One region of the Pseudoalteromonas sp. P1-11 genome, then DNA from elsewhere that is predicted to be linked to it. Evidence: predicted binding sites of a transcription regulator. Region 1 holds the regulator's gene; the other holds the start of a gene.
What was found. Region 1 encodes LexA, which represses DNA repair genes until DNA is damaged. Its sites were predicted from a motif close to TACTGTATNNNNATACAGTA; they were not measured.
Positions count from the first base shown of each region.

Region 2: AN390_RS13150 (SulA-like leucine-rich domain-containing protein) is a predicted target of LexA. The motif match lies at 5,918-5,937, and genes of this name have one in related genera.

Region 1 is NZ_LJSP01000010.1:29,191-37,390, reverse strand. It holds gene ctaD (cytochrome c oxidase subunit I) at 1-324, opposite strand, end outside; gene coxB (cytochrome c oxidase subunit II) at 324-1,460, opposite strand; gene lexA (transcriptional repressor LexA) at 1,933-2,550, opposite strand; gene AN390_RS15240 (PaaI family thioesterase) at 2,728-3,168, shown strand; gene AN390_RS15235 (hypothetical protein) at 3,179-3,559, opposite strand; gene AN390_RS15230 (Rho termination factor N-terminal domain-containing protein) at 3,791-4,042, shown strand; gene AN390_RS15225 (hypothetical protein) at 4,186-4,902, shown strand; gene AN390_RS15220 (VOC family protein) at 4,877-5,227, opposite strand; gene AN390_RS15215 (endonuclease) at 5,353-6,012, shown strand; gene AN390_RS15210 (S41 family peptidase) at 6,121-7,740, shown strand; gene AN390_RS15205 (hypothetical protein) at 7,740-8,108, shown strand; gene hmpA (NO-inducible flavohemoprotein) at 8,160-8,200, opposite strand, start outside.
Region 2 is NZ_LJSP01000007.1:457-8,656, reverse strand. It holds gene AN390_RS13175 (L-serine ammonia-lyase) at 81-1,457, shown strand; gene cysB (HTH-type transcriptional regulator CysB) at 1,529-2,506, opposite strand; gene AN390_RS13165 (hypothetical protein) at 2,800-3,558, shown strand; gene AN390_RS13160 (NCS2 family permease) at 3,812-5,104, opposite strand; gene AN390_RS13155 (tetratricopeptide repeat protein) at 5,222-5,677, shown strand; gene AN390_RS13150 (SulA-like leucine-rich domain-containing protein) at 5,961-6,395, shown strand; gene AN390_RS13145 (YchJ family protein) at 6,438-6,917, shown strand; gene AN390_RS13140 (DUF6172 family protein) at 7,048-7,350, opposite strand; gene AN390_RS13135 (VC2046/SO_2500 family protein) at 7,541-8,068, opposite strand; tRNA gene AN390_RS13130 (tRNA-Tyr) at 8,181-8,200, shown strand, end outside.

The sequences.
Region 1 (8,200 bases):
CGCGCCAATCATGAGCGGTACCATCCAGTTAGCAAGCCCTGTAAAGGCTGGCATTACAGCACCAAACACCATAATTAAACCGTGTACTGTGGTCATTTGGTTAAAAAAGTGTGGGTCTACCAATTGTAATCCTGGCTGAAATAACTCAGCCCGAATAACCATGGCCATTGCACCGCCAATTAAAAACATAGTCAGCGAAAAAATTAAGTACATGCTGCCAATATCTTTATGGTTTGTTGTGTATAACCAACGTTTAAAACCTTTGGCTGGGTGATGGCCGTGGTGAGCGTCATTGGCGTTAGGTTGTTCTACTATGCTACTCATTAGTTCGCCTCCGCATCAAGTGCTGCCTGAATTTCACTAGGTTGGATGACATCACCCGTTTCATTACCCCACGCATTACGTTTATAGGTAATTACCGCTGCAAGTTGTTTAATTGAGAGCTGCTTTGCAAATGCCTGCATTGCAGTTCCTGGGCGGCCATGAATCACTACATCAATGTGATCTTTTATATCACCCAAAACAATGGGGCTGCCTTTTAGCGCAGGAAATACTCCCGGTAACCCCATACCAGTAGGTTGATGACACGCAGCGCAACTTGCCATATACACTTGCTCACCTAGTGTCATTAGCTCTTCTTTAGGAATTGTTGTCTCAAGCAATGCGGCATCAGCAAGTGCGGCTTTTTGCTTAGCTTGCTTAGCATCTGCAAGCCATGCGTTAAAGTCCTCTTGCGATTTAGCTTCAACCACCACGGGCATAAAACCATGATCTTTACCGCACAGTTCTGCACACTGTCCTCGGTAAATACCTTCTTCGTTAATGTTGGTCCACGTTTCGTTGATAAACCCCGGATTGGCATCTTTTTTAACGGCAAAATCGGGTACCCACCAAGAGTGAATAACATCATCAGAGGTCATTAAAAAACGCACCTTTTGATTAATTGGCAGTACTAAAGGTTTATCAACCTCAAGTAAGTAATTAGGGTTTTTATTAGCAAGGTTGGCTATTTCGTCTTGAGGGGTAGATAAAATAGAGTAAAACTCTACGTCTTCTCCCATGTATTCATAATGCCACTTCCACTGTGACCCTGTAATTTTAATGGTTAAGTCGGCCTTACTGGCATCTTCCATCGCAATGAGGGTTTTAGTGGCAGGGATTGCCATGGCAATTAAAATAACAAACGGAATGGCAGTCCAAAGAATTTCTACTTTGGTACTTTCATGAAATTGGGCAGGAACTGCCCCTTTAGATTTACGGTGATGAATCAGTGCCCAAAACATTATTGCGAACACTATCACCCCAATCACACAACATATTAAAAATATGGTCATGTGTAGCTGATATACATTATTACTTATATCGGTTACGCCCTTGCGCATATTGTATTGGCTATTAGCCAGCACTTGCTGCGGGAACATAATCAACACAAGCCACAAGGTAGAGGTCAGTTTACCCATGTGACGGCTCCTTTGATGCTATTGCGAATGCAAAGCGAAGAGGCATACGGCTTAAACGCCAATTCGTTATTTTTATTTTTTAACCAATCTTATTTTTGATCGGTATCGCTAGGACAACAAAAGGTTTGTGTATATTGTGTGTTCTCATAACTAAAAAGCTGTGAGTTATTGTTAGTCCAGCACATTAATGATTAGCTAAAAAACGTACAACAAGCAAGTTTTAGTATAAAAAACAATCAAGTGATATTTTAAATTTGACTAAATGACGGCGTATTAAATTGTTATTTAACAGCCAAGATACGAGCAAAATTAAGGGATGTAACACGCTTAGGAAGATAAAAGTATGAGTGAAAAAAAGTTTACAGCCTAAATAATTTTAGGGCGCTTTGAGATGGTGGAAGGTTTGTTTCTAAAACAAAAATGCACACTAAAAAGTGCGCATTTATAGATATTACTTAAAAATAGTTAAAAATTACATCCAGTCGGCATTTCTTATTACGCCAACGGCTAACCCTTCAATATTAAAAGATTCGTTTTCAAGGTCTACTTCAATTGGCGTAAACTCTTCGTTTTCGGCGTGTAATAATACTTTTCGGCCTGCTTTTTCTAGGCGTTTTACGGTTACGTCTTCATCTACTCGTGCAACCACAACTTGGCCGTTTTCTGCTGTTTGAGTACGGTGTACGGCAAGCAAGTCACCATCCATAATACCTATATCTTTCATACTCATGCCGTTAACACGCAGTAAAAAGTCGGCGGCTGGTTTAAACATGAGTGGGTCTATTTTACAGTGACTCTCAACATGTTCTTGCGCCAAAATAGGCGAACCCGCTGCAACTCTACCTATTAATGGTAGACCTAGTTGCTCAGGCTCCTCTTCTTCAACCAATTGAATACCACGGCTTGCGCCTGGTTTCATTTTAATAACACCTTTTTTGGCAAGCGCTTTTAAGTGCTCTTCTGCGGCATTGGCACTTTTAAAACCGAGTGTTTGCGCAATTTCGGCACGTGTAGGAGGCATACCAGTGTCTTTAATAAAAACTTTTATTAGTTCGAGTATTTGAGCTTGGCGTTTAGTTAATGGTCGCATACAACTGGTTTTCCATACAGTACATTTAACTGTGAGTATATACAGTTAAATAAAAATCGCAAATTTAAATTGTGCTTTAAAATAGCCAAATACACCGCACTTGGATAAATTTTAGGTAATTACAGACGTTCAGTATTTAAAATGCTATAAATTTGCTTTCAATATAAAGGAGTAATTATGAGTATTTGGCATCAACCCATCACATTAGAGCTTTGCAAACAGTTAGATGAGGGAATAAACGGCCAAGGCACGCTAATGAAAACCATGGGCATAGAAATAACCGAAATAGGAGATGATTACCTAGTGGCTACCATGCCTGCTATTCCTGAGCATCATAATCCTATTGGTATGGTACATGGTGGCGCAAATGTGGTACTTGCCGAAACCGTAGCAAGCTACGCCGCTAACTTTGTCGTGGACTTTACAAAATTTTATTGTGTTGGACAGGAAATTAGCGCCAGCCACTTAAAGGCCTCTCGAAATGGCACTTTAACCGCCGTTACTCGTGCATTTCATATTGGTAAGCGCAGTTCTGTATGGGAAATAAAAATAACCAATAGCCGCGGCGAGCTTTGCTGCGTATCAAAAATGACCGCAGCGGTTGTCGAGCGCAAATAATTAACTATGGCTACTTTTCGATAGGGTAAATCGTTATTTCCATACCAGCGCCAATGGCAGATATACGTAGCAGTGTATCTGCATGTAGAGCTTGGTTAAAACACTTAGGTGACGTGCCCGACTCAAAGCCTATATCAAACGTTCTGCGCGAACAGCTTAGCCACTGCTTAAGCGCATTACGTGAACACGACTCTATTAATTCACATAAGTGGTTGATTGCTTTGTCTGGCGTGGTTATATCACCTGAGGCTTCAATACGCGCCAATTGACGATATTCGTCTTTGTCATAATGCAAAACCATCGCGTTTTTCTTTAAGTCTGCCACCAGGGCGCTAATATCTTGTTTAGACTCAAGCTCTAGATCTACATTTAAAAATTGAATTTCCGACATTGTCTGCTTTTTACCCTCTTATAGTTTCATCGCAAACTTTAACGCAGTTTTACTTTTATACCAAATCAACTAAGCGCTAAACATGGCTTTATTCATAGAAAATACCTGTTTAAACGCCATTGGCACCTAATTTGCCTTATAAAACGGGTTAGGCTAGTTACGCTTAATTTTACCGTTTATGTATGAAAGTTATACACACACTGTGTAATTAAACGCTTCAGGAGGACAATTATGGTAGATCATGGCCCGCAAATTAAAAACGACGATCAGTACGATGCACTTCGAGATGAAGGCATGAGCAAACAAAAAGCCGCGCGCATTGCTAATAGCAATACTCATAAAACCGCAGTTAAAGGCGGCAAAGCCTCAAAGTATGAGCAGCGCACTAAAAAGCAGCTGTACAATAAAGCTAAAGAGCTCGGCATTAGCGGCCGCTCTAAAATGAGTAAACAAGGGCTAATAAATGCCTTACGTGAGCATTAAACACAGCCTCACTGATTTTTTATCGCTCCTTTTTATTATTTTTATAAAGTTAGAGTAAGCTTATGAATAACTGCGACAAAATGCCGCAGTAAAAGCATGGGCTGCTGTAATACACTAACGCTAAAAATAATAAGAAGCACAAAATGAGAAAACAACTATTTAAGCGCGCTCGAAAACTACATAAGTGGCTAGGCTATTTACTTGCCTTACAAATTTTAGCTTGGCTGTTAGGCGGCTTAGTAATGAGCGCGATACCACTTGAATACGTACACGGTAAGCACCTTGCTAAGCGCACACTTACAAACCCATTTACTCAAGCAGACTACCCCACATCACTCGATAATATTACTGCGCAAGTGCCTAACCCCACGCAAATAGTGTTTGAGCACTTTTTAACGATCCCGCTTATTACTGTTATTAATACTGACGAGCAGCAGAGCTTTAATGGTTTAACGGGGCGCCCTTTTCAGCCACCCACTAAAATACAAATTACCGCTAATGCACAAGCGCATTTACTCATCGACGCTAAGCCAATTAATACAACGCTTTTAAAACAAGGCACTCGAGAGGTGGGATACAAAACAAATGTGTGGCAAGTACAATTTAACGACACCTTTAATACCACGCTGTATTTGAATGCAATTAACGGCAAAGTTATCACCGTTCGCAGCACACTATGGCGCATATTCGACTTTTTTTGGATGCTACACATAATGGATTACGATGAGCGAGAAGATTTTAACAACCCGCTTCTCATCAGTTTTGCAGCCACCAGCGTACTATTTTGTTTATGCGGTATTATTTTATTAATACAAAACGTTAGGCTAAAAAAACTTACACGTGTTGGTCAATCAAAATAGGGTTGCCGTCTGGGTCGGTAATAATAAAACTTTTATCACCCACAGGTTCAACTTGGATATGAGCGTTTTGAAAATATTCGCTAAGCGCATCAACATCCTTAAACTCTGTAACGGTTTGTGCGTTTTGATCCCAGCCAGGATTGAAGGTCAGCATGTTTTTATCAAACATACCCGAGAACAAGCCAATTAAATACTCACCGTTTTTCATCACTAGCCAGTTTTGCTCTATCTCACCTGCAAACTCGCTAAAGCCCAACTTTTCGTAAAACGCTTTTGAGGCTCTAATATCTTTAACCGTTAAACTTATTGAAAAAGCACCTAGCATAGCCATCTCCTCGCTATTTTTATATCAGTATAGAGTGTACTAAGCATTGCGGATTAAAATTTGTTCAGGCTTTATCTTTTAGCAGCAAAACTTTAGACTAGCGCCTCCTGTAGTTCACGTATGTGATGGATATGCTTAAATTTATTTTGGCCTTTGTGGCTTGTTGTATTTGTTTTTCTGCATCGAGTGAAGAATTTACCCGCTTTTCAACGGCTAAAAGGCACTTAATTAAAACCCTACCCGAAAACGCCAAAAGCCTTTACTGCGGCTGCGACATTAAAAAACAAGGTAAAAAGCTAATCCCCGACCCTAGCAACTGTGGTTATATTCCGCGTAATACGTTAACTTCCTCTGGCAAGGTTAATGTACGTGCACTGCGTATAGAGTGGGAGCATATAGTGCCGGCGTGGGAATTTGGTCACCAGTTACAATGCTGGCAAAACGGTGGTCGTAAAAACTGTCGCAAGGTCAGTGCTAAATTTAGAAAAATGGAAGCCGATATAAACAATTTAGCCCCTGCTATTGGCGAAATTAACGCAGATCGCTCTAACTATCGCTTTGGTATGCTTAGCGAAAACGCTACCCAATATGGCCGCGGCCAAGTAAAGGTTAACTTTAAACAACGCGTTGTAGAGCCTCCTTTTTATGCCCGTAAGCGCATTGCCAACACCTACGCCTATATGCAAAAAACATACGGCTTAAAAATATCAGACAAACAACAAAAACTATTTGATGCCTGGCAAAAACAAGCATTTGCAGATAAAAGCAGCGCAAGTAAGCTGTAGCACACCTAAGTGTATACACTCATTTACATAATTTAGGGGCGAATACGTTGAATAAATGAGCGGGTGTTGTAGTATTTTAAACAACTTATTTACAAAAAGTAGTTTTGTATGTTTAAAAATAATAAAGCAACACTCGCTATTATTGCTGCACTTTCAAGCCTAACGCTTGTGGGCTGTGGCGGTGGTAGCAGCATGAATGAAACGCCCGACCCAGGCGTCACCCCCCCTGCTAGTTCAGCCCCAACTTGGACGGCAGGTGTATTTGAGCCATCGGAGGAGTTAAAAAACTTTTGCGAAAACCCACGCACAGGTAACGATCCGTTTAATAATAATGAGCCTTACCCAGACCAAGCCGGTTCGGCCCTTTACGAAAAGCTTTGGCTTCGCTCCTGGAGCGACGAAACCTACCTTTGGTATGATGAAATAGCCGATAACGACCCTGAAAACTTTGCTACAGTGGCCAATTATTTTGCCCAACTAAAAACCGAAGAACTAACCGACTCTGGTGATAAAAAAGATAATTTTCATTTTTCAGAGCCTTCTGAGGACTACTTTCAAGAAGCGCAATCAGGTGTAACCTCAGGCTATGGTATAAATTGGGCATTTATTGGCGACCCAGCTGATAGAATTTTACGTGTTGCCTACCTAGAAGACGACTCACCAGCAAGCCAAATTGGTTTTCAACGTGGCGATACTGTACTTGAAGTTGATGGCGTAAGCATTAATACCAGCACACAAGCAGGCGTAGATACCTTAAACGAAGGCTTATTTAGCCCCACTAATGGCGACTCGCACACCATCGTTGTGCGCAGTAACGATGGCGCTGAAAAAACCTTTAACGTAACTGCCGGCAACATAGAGCAAACGCCGGTTCAAAACGTAAAAACCATTACCACTGCAAATGGCACTAGCGTAGGGTACATGCAGTTTAATAGCCATATAGGTATTGCCCAAGAAGGCTTAATTGCTGCAGTTAATAAATTTAAAACCGATAACGTAGAAGAGCTTGTTATCGACTTTAGATATAACGGAGGCGGTTTATTAGCGCTTTCTTCGCAGCTGGCTTACATGGTGGCGGGCAGCGCCAACATTCAAAACCGTATTTATTACCAAACTCAGCAGAACGATAAACAACCGGTAGAGTCGCCTTTTCCGTTTATAGATGAAGAAATTGATTACTCAACTTTTTTTAGCACTGGCGAAAGCCTCCCCGATTTAAACCTATCTAAGGTGTATGTGCTTAGTACATCGGGTACGTGTTCAGCCTCAGAAGCCTTTATTAATGGCTTAAAAGGCATTGACGCCGAGGTAGTGCTCATTGGCGACACAACCTGCGGTAAACCATACGGTTTTACCCCAACACATAACTGTGGCACCACCTATTACACCATTCAATTTAGCGGTATTAACAGTAAAGGGTTTGGTGAATATGCAGCAGGCTTTACGCCAACGCCTACACCACAGTTTGATGCTGATGTAAAAGGCTGTGTAGTCAGTGACGACTTTGATAATCAACTAGGCGATCCAAACGAAGGGATACTCTCTACTGCGCTTTATCATATTGATAATAACGGCACGTGCCCTGTTAGCACCGCCTCTGCAAGTATTAAAACGCAAGTACAAAGCGCTGCTGGCGATAGCAAGCAGCTATTACCTTTAAACGCACCTAATAACGTTAACCGTGGCAATATGGATTTAACCTGGCCTACGTTAAATAAGGATAAGTAATGGCTAAACTACTGGCAATATTAACCTTATTATTTATTGGAGGCTGTAACAGTATGAGTAATGCCACTGCTAAGCCTGCACTACTAACCGAGGTAAACCCAGGCGTTATAGCCACGCTCCAGCAAGCGATTATAAAAGCAAAGGGCGGCACACTAGTTACACTGGCCGACACCGTTTTTACTAAACGCAGCGAGCTATTATTAAGCCATGGAAATAGTAAAGACTCAAATGGTATGCCCATAATGGGCGCGCATAATATCAAGCCAGAAAAGTTTGTTTTACAAATAATCGACAAGCAGTGCGTGCTTTATTATCCTAAAAAAGATATATCTATTGAGCTTAAAAACGTAAATTGTAAAGCACGATAAAATACTATTAAAAAGGCACACAGCATTTATGCTGTGTGCCTTTATCATTTTTCACTTGGTGTATAAGTCTTGATGCGGACCAAACACTTCGT
Region 2 (8,200 bases), on a different contig from region 1:
TAATATAGAATTAACGTTATGATACTCGACCGTTCAAAGAACAGCTTTCGGGCTGAGTAAATAAAGTAGAGACCCATAGTATGATCAGTGCATTTGATATGTTTAGCATTGGTATTGGCCCATCGTCGTCACATACCGTTGGCCCAATGCGTGCCTCGCGCTTATTTGTTAATGACCTACAAGAGCAACAACTTTTAACCTCTGTTACCGATATAAAGGTAGAGCTTTATGGCTCACTGGGTCAAACCGGCGTAGGCCATGGCTCTGGTAAAGCCGTTATATTAGGGCTTGCCGGCTACGACCCAGAAACAATAGATGCCGATTTAGTTGACGATATCCTTGCCACCATTGAAAAAGAACAAGTGATATACCTCAACCAAACCCATAAAGCGAATTTTCCTAAGCAAGGGGCTATTGTTTTTCATCGCCGTAAAACCTTACCTAAGCACTCTAATGCCATGGAAATTATTGCCTCAAATAATGGCGAAAAAGTATATAGCAAAGTGTACTACTCTATTGGCGGCGGCTTTATTGTTACCGATGAAGAATTTGAAAACGAAAAACAAGCAGCCCTTGATATACGCGAACAAAACCCGGCTCCTTACCCGTTCGAAAGTGCAAAAGATTTACTAGAGCTGTGTAAAGAATCAGGCTTTAGTGTATCTACTTTAATGATGCATAACGAAAAAACGCTGCGCAAAGAAGACGATATTAAAGACGAGTTGTTTAATATTTGGCAAGTAATGAAAGCCTGTATTGAACGTGGCATGCGCACCGAGGGAATTTTACCAGGTGGTTTAAAAGTTAAACGCCGTGCACCTAGTTTGTATTTAAAGCTAAATGTAGAAGTGAGTAATGACCCACTCAGAGCAATGGATTGGGTGGATTTATTTGCCTTAGCTGTAAATGAAGAAAATGCCGCGGGTGGGCGCGTAGTCACGGCGCCAACAAATGGTGCTGCGGGTATATTGCCGGCCGTTTTAATGTACTACCACACATTTATTAAAGAAGTGGACCGCGACATAGCCACACGCTATTTATTAACCGCAGCGGCTATTGGTATTTTATACAAAAAAAATGCCTCTATTTCGGGCGCAGAAGTAGGCTGCCAAGGTGAAGTAGGTGTTGCCTGTTCAATGGCTGCCGGCGCACTCACCGAAATTGTTGGTGGTAATGTAGTACATGTTGAAAACGCCGCCGAAATAGGCATGGAACATAATTTAGGCCTAACCTGCGACCCTGTAGGCGGATTGGTACAAGTACCGTGTATTGAGCGCAATGCCATGGGCGCCATTAAAGCAATTAATGCCTCTCGCCTAGCAATACGTGGCAGTGGCGAGCAAAAGGTGTCGCTTGATAAAGTGATTAAAACCATGCTCGATACCGGTAACGACATGAAAACCAAATATAAAGAAACCGCTCGCGGTGGATTAGCGGTAAACATTATTGAATGTTAAGCGTATAAAAACAAAAAACCGCGTATTTTAGCAATACGCGGTTTTTTAGTATTTATACTTAAAAAGTCTTACTATTTTACCGGCAGTTCTATGTCGGCAAATAACGCATCAACATCATCTTGATTACGTAATAAGCTGGCTCGCTCTACTCGCTCTTTAGTTAAATGCGGGGCAAAACGCTCAATAAAGTCATACATATAAGTACGTAAAAAACTGCCCTTTCTAAAGCCAATTTTAGTTGTGCTAGCTTCAAATAAATGGCTGGCATCAATACACACTAAATCTGTGTCACTTAATTGATCAACAGCCATTGAGGCAACTACACCCACACCTAGCCCTAACCTTACATAAGTTTTAATTACATCGGCATCGGTTGCAGTAAACACAATGTGCGGCTCAAGGCCGTGCGCGTTAAATGCTTTATCAAGCTCAGAGCGCCCAGTAAACCCAAATACATACGTAATAAGCGGATACTGCGCTATATCGGCAACGGTTAAATTGTCGGCCTTTTGTGCTAGAGGATGATCTTTTGCCACCACAATGCTGCGGTTCCAATGATAGCAAGGCAGCATAACTAAATCTGAGTATAAATGAAGTGCTTCAGTTGCAATGGCAAAGTCTGCGTCACCGCGCGCTGCCGCATCAGAAATCTGTTGTGGTGTACCTTGATGCATATGCAGCGAAACAGCTGGGTATTTTTTCATAAAGCCCTGAATAACACTAGGCAAAGCATAACGTGCTTGCGTGTGTGTAGTGGCTATATTTAGTTTACCCTGATCAGGCAGCGTGTGCTCATTAGCAACCGCTTTTATACCTTCGACTTTAGATAAAATTTCGCGAGAAATGTTGATTATTTCTTCGCCGGCACCTGTAACATGCGTTAAATGCTTACCACTGCGGCCAAAAATTTGTACACCTAGCTCATCTTCAAGCATGCGCACTTGTTTAGATATACCAGGCTGTGAGGTAAATAAACTCTCAGCAGTTGCTGATACGTTTAGCTTATGGTTTTGAACTTCTACGATGTATCTAAGTTGTTGTAATTTCATGGTTGCAGTTTTTAACGTTATTATTAAGCTTATATGATGGTAATACTAAGCAAAACCAAGCTTAATTTAGTTAAAACTTGGCAAAGTAAGCACGTATATTTTCATTATTTAAGCATTAAGGCTAGCATAATAAACCCGCTGCAGATAGCGATGTTTATTCAGGTTCAACTTATAATACATTATTCTTATATCTAATTTTTAACATATTTTTAAGTTAATCAGCGCAAAGCTACCCTCAAAGCATATATTTGATGTAATATAAAAAAATAGATTATGAATCCGAGAATTAAGCCATGATCGTTTCGATTATAATTGTGCTTATAGTGGCACTGATAGTGATTGCACTGTGGGTAAGCGCTGTACAGCAGCACAAAGAAAAGCAAGAAATTGAACGTCGCAAAGAATTAACAAAACAAAAAGCGATAATTGAAGAAACCGAAGAAGCACTTATGAATAGCGCTAATATACCGCTTTCTGAAAACATTATACGCGTTTTACAACGTAGATGTTACGAAGCACTAAACGCTATGGTGAACCATTCACCTAATTCTAAAGCATTAAAAAGCAGAATGAACGAAGCTAAAGAAAAGCTAAGTGGTGCAGTACAAGGTAATAGCAGCGACAATTTATCGTTACCAAGTAACGATAAGCAGTTAGTCTCGTTAATTCAGGGTATAAAAAAGCTTAGAGTTATTATGCGCTCTGAGCACAGTAAAGGCCGTGTTGATAGCCAAGTATTTGCAGCAGAAGATAAACGCCTTGAAAAGTTACAACTTAGAATTAACATAGAAAGTCAAATTAAACGCGGTTTATCTGCTCGCTCAGCGAGCATGGTGGGCTCTGCTAGGCAATATTTTGAAAAAGCCTATGCCACACTTAGTGCCGTTACCTATTCTGATGAATACGTAAACGCAAAACGCCAAGAAGTTGAAGCCTATTTAGAAGAAATAAGCACCGAACTAAAAGCATCAAATGCCACTGCCTTAAAGAAAAAAGCAGAAGCAGAGCAAGATGACTTAGACGTATTATTTGCACCTAAAAAGAAATGGTAATTTTAAATACCCAAAAGAAAGCCCATACATAATGTATGGGCTTTTTTGTATCTGTTAAGCTGTTTTTACCAATGGGTAAATACTAACGTATTTTGAGGCACTACCTAGCGCTAACTACGTTATAAACGCTCATTTACCACAACATAGATACGCAAGGTATAACAATGCAGTGGCATAAGCGATAGCCACTAAATAATAAATGTTTACCCACCCTCAAACTAAGCCTCTTAGCTAAAAGAATGGGTATTAGCTATTACGATAAAAATGCAAACTTGATAATAAATAACGCTGTTAAAATCCACACGCTAATACTAACCTGATCGCGTTTACCACACAGTACTTTAACCGCAGTGTACGATATAAAACCAAGAGCAATACCGTGCGCAATAGAGAATGTAAGCGGCGTCATAAGTAGTACCACACTTACCGGAATTGCATCGCTCATGTCATCCCAGTTTACAAACTTAAGGTTTTGCAGCATTAATACCGCAACGTATAAAATAGCACCCGCTGTTGCATAAGCCGGCACCATTTGCGCAAGCGGCGCAAAAAACATCATTAGTAAAAAGCATATACCCACAACAACAGCTGTTAAGCCAGTACGCCCACCAACCGATACACCGGCCACAGACTCAATATAAGAAGTAGTGGTAGAAGTACCTAACATTGCACCCGCAATAGTAGCTGTACTATCGGCACTTAAAGCACGCCCTAAACGTGGCATATTGCCTTTTTCATCGGCTAAGCCTGCTTTTTGAGTTACAGCAACTAACGTGCCTGATGTATCAAATAAATCAACAAACAAAAACGCAAAGATTACACTCAGCATAGAAAGCTCAAAGGCTGCTGCAAAATCAAGTTGCATGAAGGTAGGTAAAATAGACGGTGGCATTGACATTACGCCGTGGTACTCAACTAAGTCGAGGCTTAACGCAATGCCCGTTACTAGCAAAATGCTAATAAGTACGCCGCTTTTTATATCACGATAAAGCAAAGCAGCAATGACAAAAAAGCTTAAAATAGCTAATAAAGGACCTGCCGAAGTAATATCGCCAAGCTGTACTAATGTAGCTGGGCTTGAAACAATAATGCCTGCATTTTTAAGCGCAATTAACGCTAAAAACGCACCAATACCAGTGGCAATAGCCTGCTTTAAAACCAGAGGGATAGCATTAATTATCCACTCTCTGACCTTAAACAAACTTAATATTAAAAATATACAACCAGACATAAATACCGCACCTAATGCAGCTTGCCAGCTATAACCCATGCCCAGTACAACACCGTAAGTAAAAAATGCGTTTAAACCCATGCCCGGCGCAAGTGCTAAAGGGTAATTAGCCCACAATCCCATAATAAAACAGCCAATAGCAGCCGCAATACAGGTAGCAACAAACGCAGCACCTTGATCCATGCCTGCTTCCGCAAGCATTGCAGGGTTTACAAATACAATGTAAACCATAGTAATGAAAGTAGTGATTCCAGCAATGCTTTCGCGTCGCACATTGGAGTTATTTTCGCGGAGTTTAAATAGAGCTTCGAGCATAATAGACTTGTGATAGTAAAAAGTGACGTGATTTTACCATAAAATTAAGTATAAACAGGACATTTTACCTTGCGATATACTAAACTGTTGACGTAGAAACTATAAAAAAGAAAATATATGAATAAGACTCAGCCTAGCGGACAAGACTTAGAGCAGCAATTAAACAATATTTTAGATTTTGTAACACAGCCTACAAACCACAGCGCTGAAAACAATAGTGATGTAAGTGAGCAAACAACACTTAACAAAGCACTGTATTATTTAAAGCATAACCAGGCACCGTTGGCAGCTAAGTGGATGCGCCTTGCCGCAATGGCCGGAAATCATCGCGCCCAGTTTTATTTAGGGTTATTTTTTGTCAAAGGCCAAGGCGTACCAAAAAGCGTATTTCACGCAGCAGCATGGCTGAGTTTAGCCAGCAGCCAAGGCTATGAACCGGCAACCGCTGCTTTAGATGATTTAAGAAAATATATCGACACCAAACGTCTTAAAGACGCTCAGTGCTATGCAGCCAGTTTGTATGAGCAAATCCACCAAATTCAGTTTGCCCACTTAATCCCAAAAAATGACTAACTACTGTATAGCTAACAGCTAAGCACTGTAAAACACACTAAAATAACTGTATAGCCATCCCTTAAGTACTGTATAACGCTGCTACACTTTATACAGTACTGCAAACACCCTCAGCTTTCACTTACACGGCTTAAATTATAACCCACTGTTTTTAAAGTGTTATTTTTATTCTTTATTTTTTAAAACCATTAACTGTATAAAAAATAACAAAAAACGCTTGCACACAACAACTGTATAAACTACTGTATACATGTACTGTATATAAACCCAGTGAGTGAGACCTATGCTACAGCCAATTACCGTAAGAACCGTTAAAAGCTACCAACAACATGATGAAAGTGAGTCGGTAAACTTAATAAAAGTAGAAGATGAAATTTCTGCTACGTTTGAGATGCTAAAAGTGTTGCACCAATACAATAGCTCTAACGCATGGACCTTACTGATTGCGCCCGACCATGTGCCTAGTAAAGCCTTGCTAGATAGCTGCTCTATAGATACCAGCAAACTGCTTGTAATAAGACAAAAGCATTTAGTAAATTTAGAGTATGTGCTTAATTCAGCACTTCATAATGGTAACTTTGCAGCCATTATTACGTGGACCGATATAGTAAGTGAGCAGCAGCTTGTTAATTTATCGCTTAATTTAAACAAAAGAAGCGCTAAGCTATTTTGCTTTACTAAAAAAACCAGCACTACAGCAATATCACTTACTCAATAAGCTTGGTAAAATACATTTTTAATTTATGTTAATTAGTATTTTATGAGTGTAACCAGTACTAGCGCTTGCTTATGCAACAGTCAGCTTAATTATGGTGACTGTTGCCAGCCTTATCATCTTGATATAAAAACCCCAGCAACACCTGAGCAACTAATGCGTTCGCGCTTTAGTGCTTATGCATTAAAAAATGCATCTTATGTATTTAAAACTTACGCCAAAGAAAAACAAACACAAAACCCAGTAAATGAAATTGCTGACTTTGCCAATAGCTGCCGCTTTGTAAAATTAGTTGTGCGCGATACGCAGCAAAGTGATGAGCGAGGTTATGTTGCCTTTAACGCGTATTATTTTTACCAAAACTTATATTGTGAGTTGGATGAGAAATCAGACTTTATAAAAGAGGACGGTGAATGGCGTTATTTAGAGGGTATTATTAATCCGGTCGCCGATATAAAAGTTGCCAGAAACGACCCCTGCCCATGTGCAAGCGGTAAAAAATATAAAAAGTGTCACAGTGTATAAAATAAGCTAAACACTTAGCATAAAAATAGCTTTTTATTTAAGCGCTACTCTATACCACTAAACATGTTAATAACTGCCATAAACAAAAAATGGACCATCTAGGTCCATTTTCTACAATATTGCTATTGGTTTATTCATCATCATCTAGATCGAACGATTCACGCTGCGCAGGTCTAGCTAAAATCTCAACATAGAACGAAGTAAGCGCCTGCTTTTCGATTTCGCTGATCTTGTTGTTAATTTCAGCTACGTGAACAACTTCGGCATCATCGGCACTTGTGCCAAACTTACAGTCAAACGCCCAGTAATCAGCTTCAACAGGTAGCGTTTTATTGCGCTCTCTTTTCAAATATTTTTTCACTTCATGCTTTGCAGCATCAACCATACGAGGGTATTTGATTTTCTCATGATTTAGCGTGAATGTTTTCTTCATTACGTTCCTAATTACCTTGATTTAATGATAATGGCACTCAAGTCATACCATTTGCAGCCATTATAGCAATTGCATTTAATTTGTGGATGCTTTTTTTAAACAAAAAAAGAATTGTTCTATTTTATTGCATAACCGGTTATTAAATATAAGGTGTTTTAGGCTTTTAAAACGCACAAGTGTTAAATTATTTTTATGCGTTAGCAACAAGCAATGGCTTATGTATAGCCTCATTAGTTAAATCGTCATAAAATGCTGCGGCGTCCATTTGTGGACTTGCAAGCGCGGTGTGCGTGTCATTTAAGCGCCTGCGTACTGATAGTTCACAATTATCGATTACTGTTAAAGGAATATGTAACTTGTCATCTCTAATCGCTAGTGGCTCAGGGTTTAAGCAGTGGCTTAATTTTATTGCTTTCATGCCCGCTTGCTCGCCTTGTTGAACAATCACCGACGCGTGCTCTTGCCCTATGGTCATATCAAATTTTTCGGGAGCTAATAATTGCTTTGGTCCAGCACCAAAGCGCTCCCTTAACTGTTCTTCGCCTACATAAGCACTATGCGTTTCACTTTTTGGCAAGTGAAATTGACTAAAATCCAGCGCATCGTGCGATAGCATCGCTAATAAAAGTGAAAATTCGCCTCTGCGATTTTCATGCACACTTTTATTTAGCCTAGTCTTTAGTTGACTCTCTGTGATTAACAAACCATCGATTTGCATAGTCTTTAGCCGATTATGATAACTGGTAGATATTTATCGGCTTTATTTCAAATTTCTTTAGCTTTTTTCTTTACTTAAATACGCAGTTTGCTATTATCAGCGCCGTTGCATTGGAGGGGTTCCCGAGCGGCC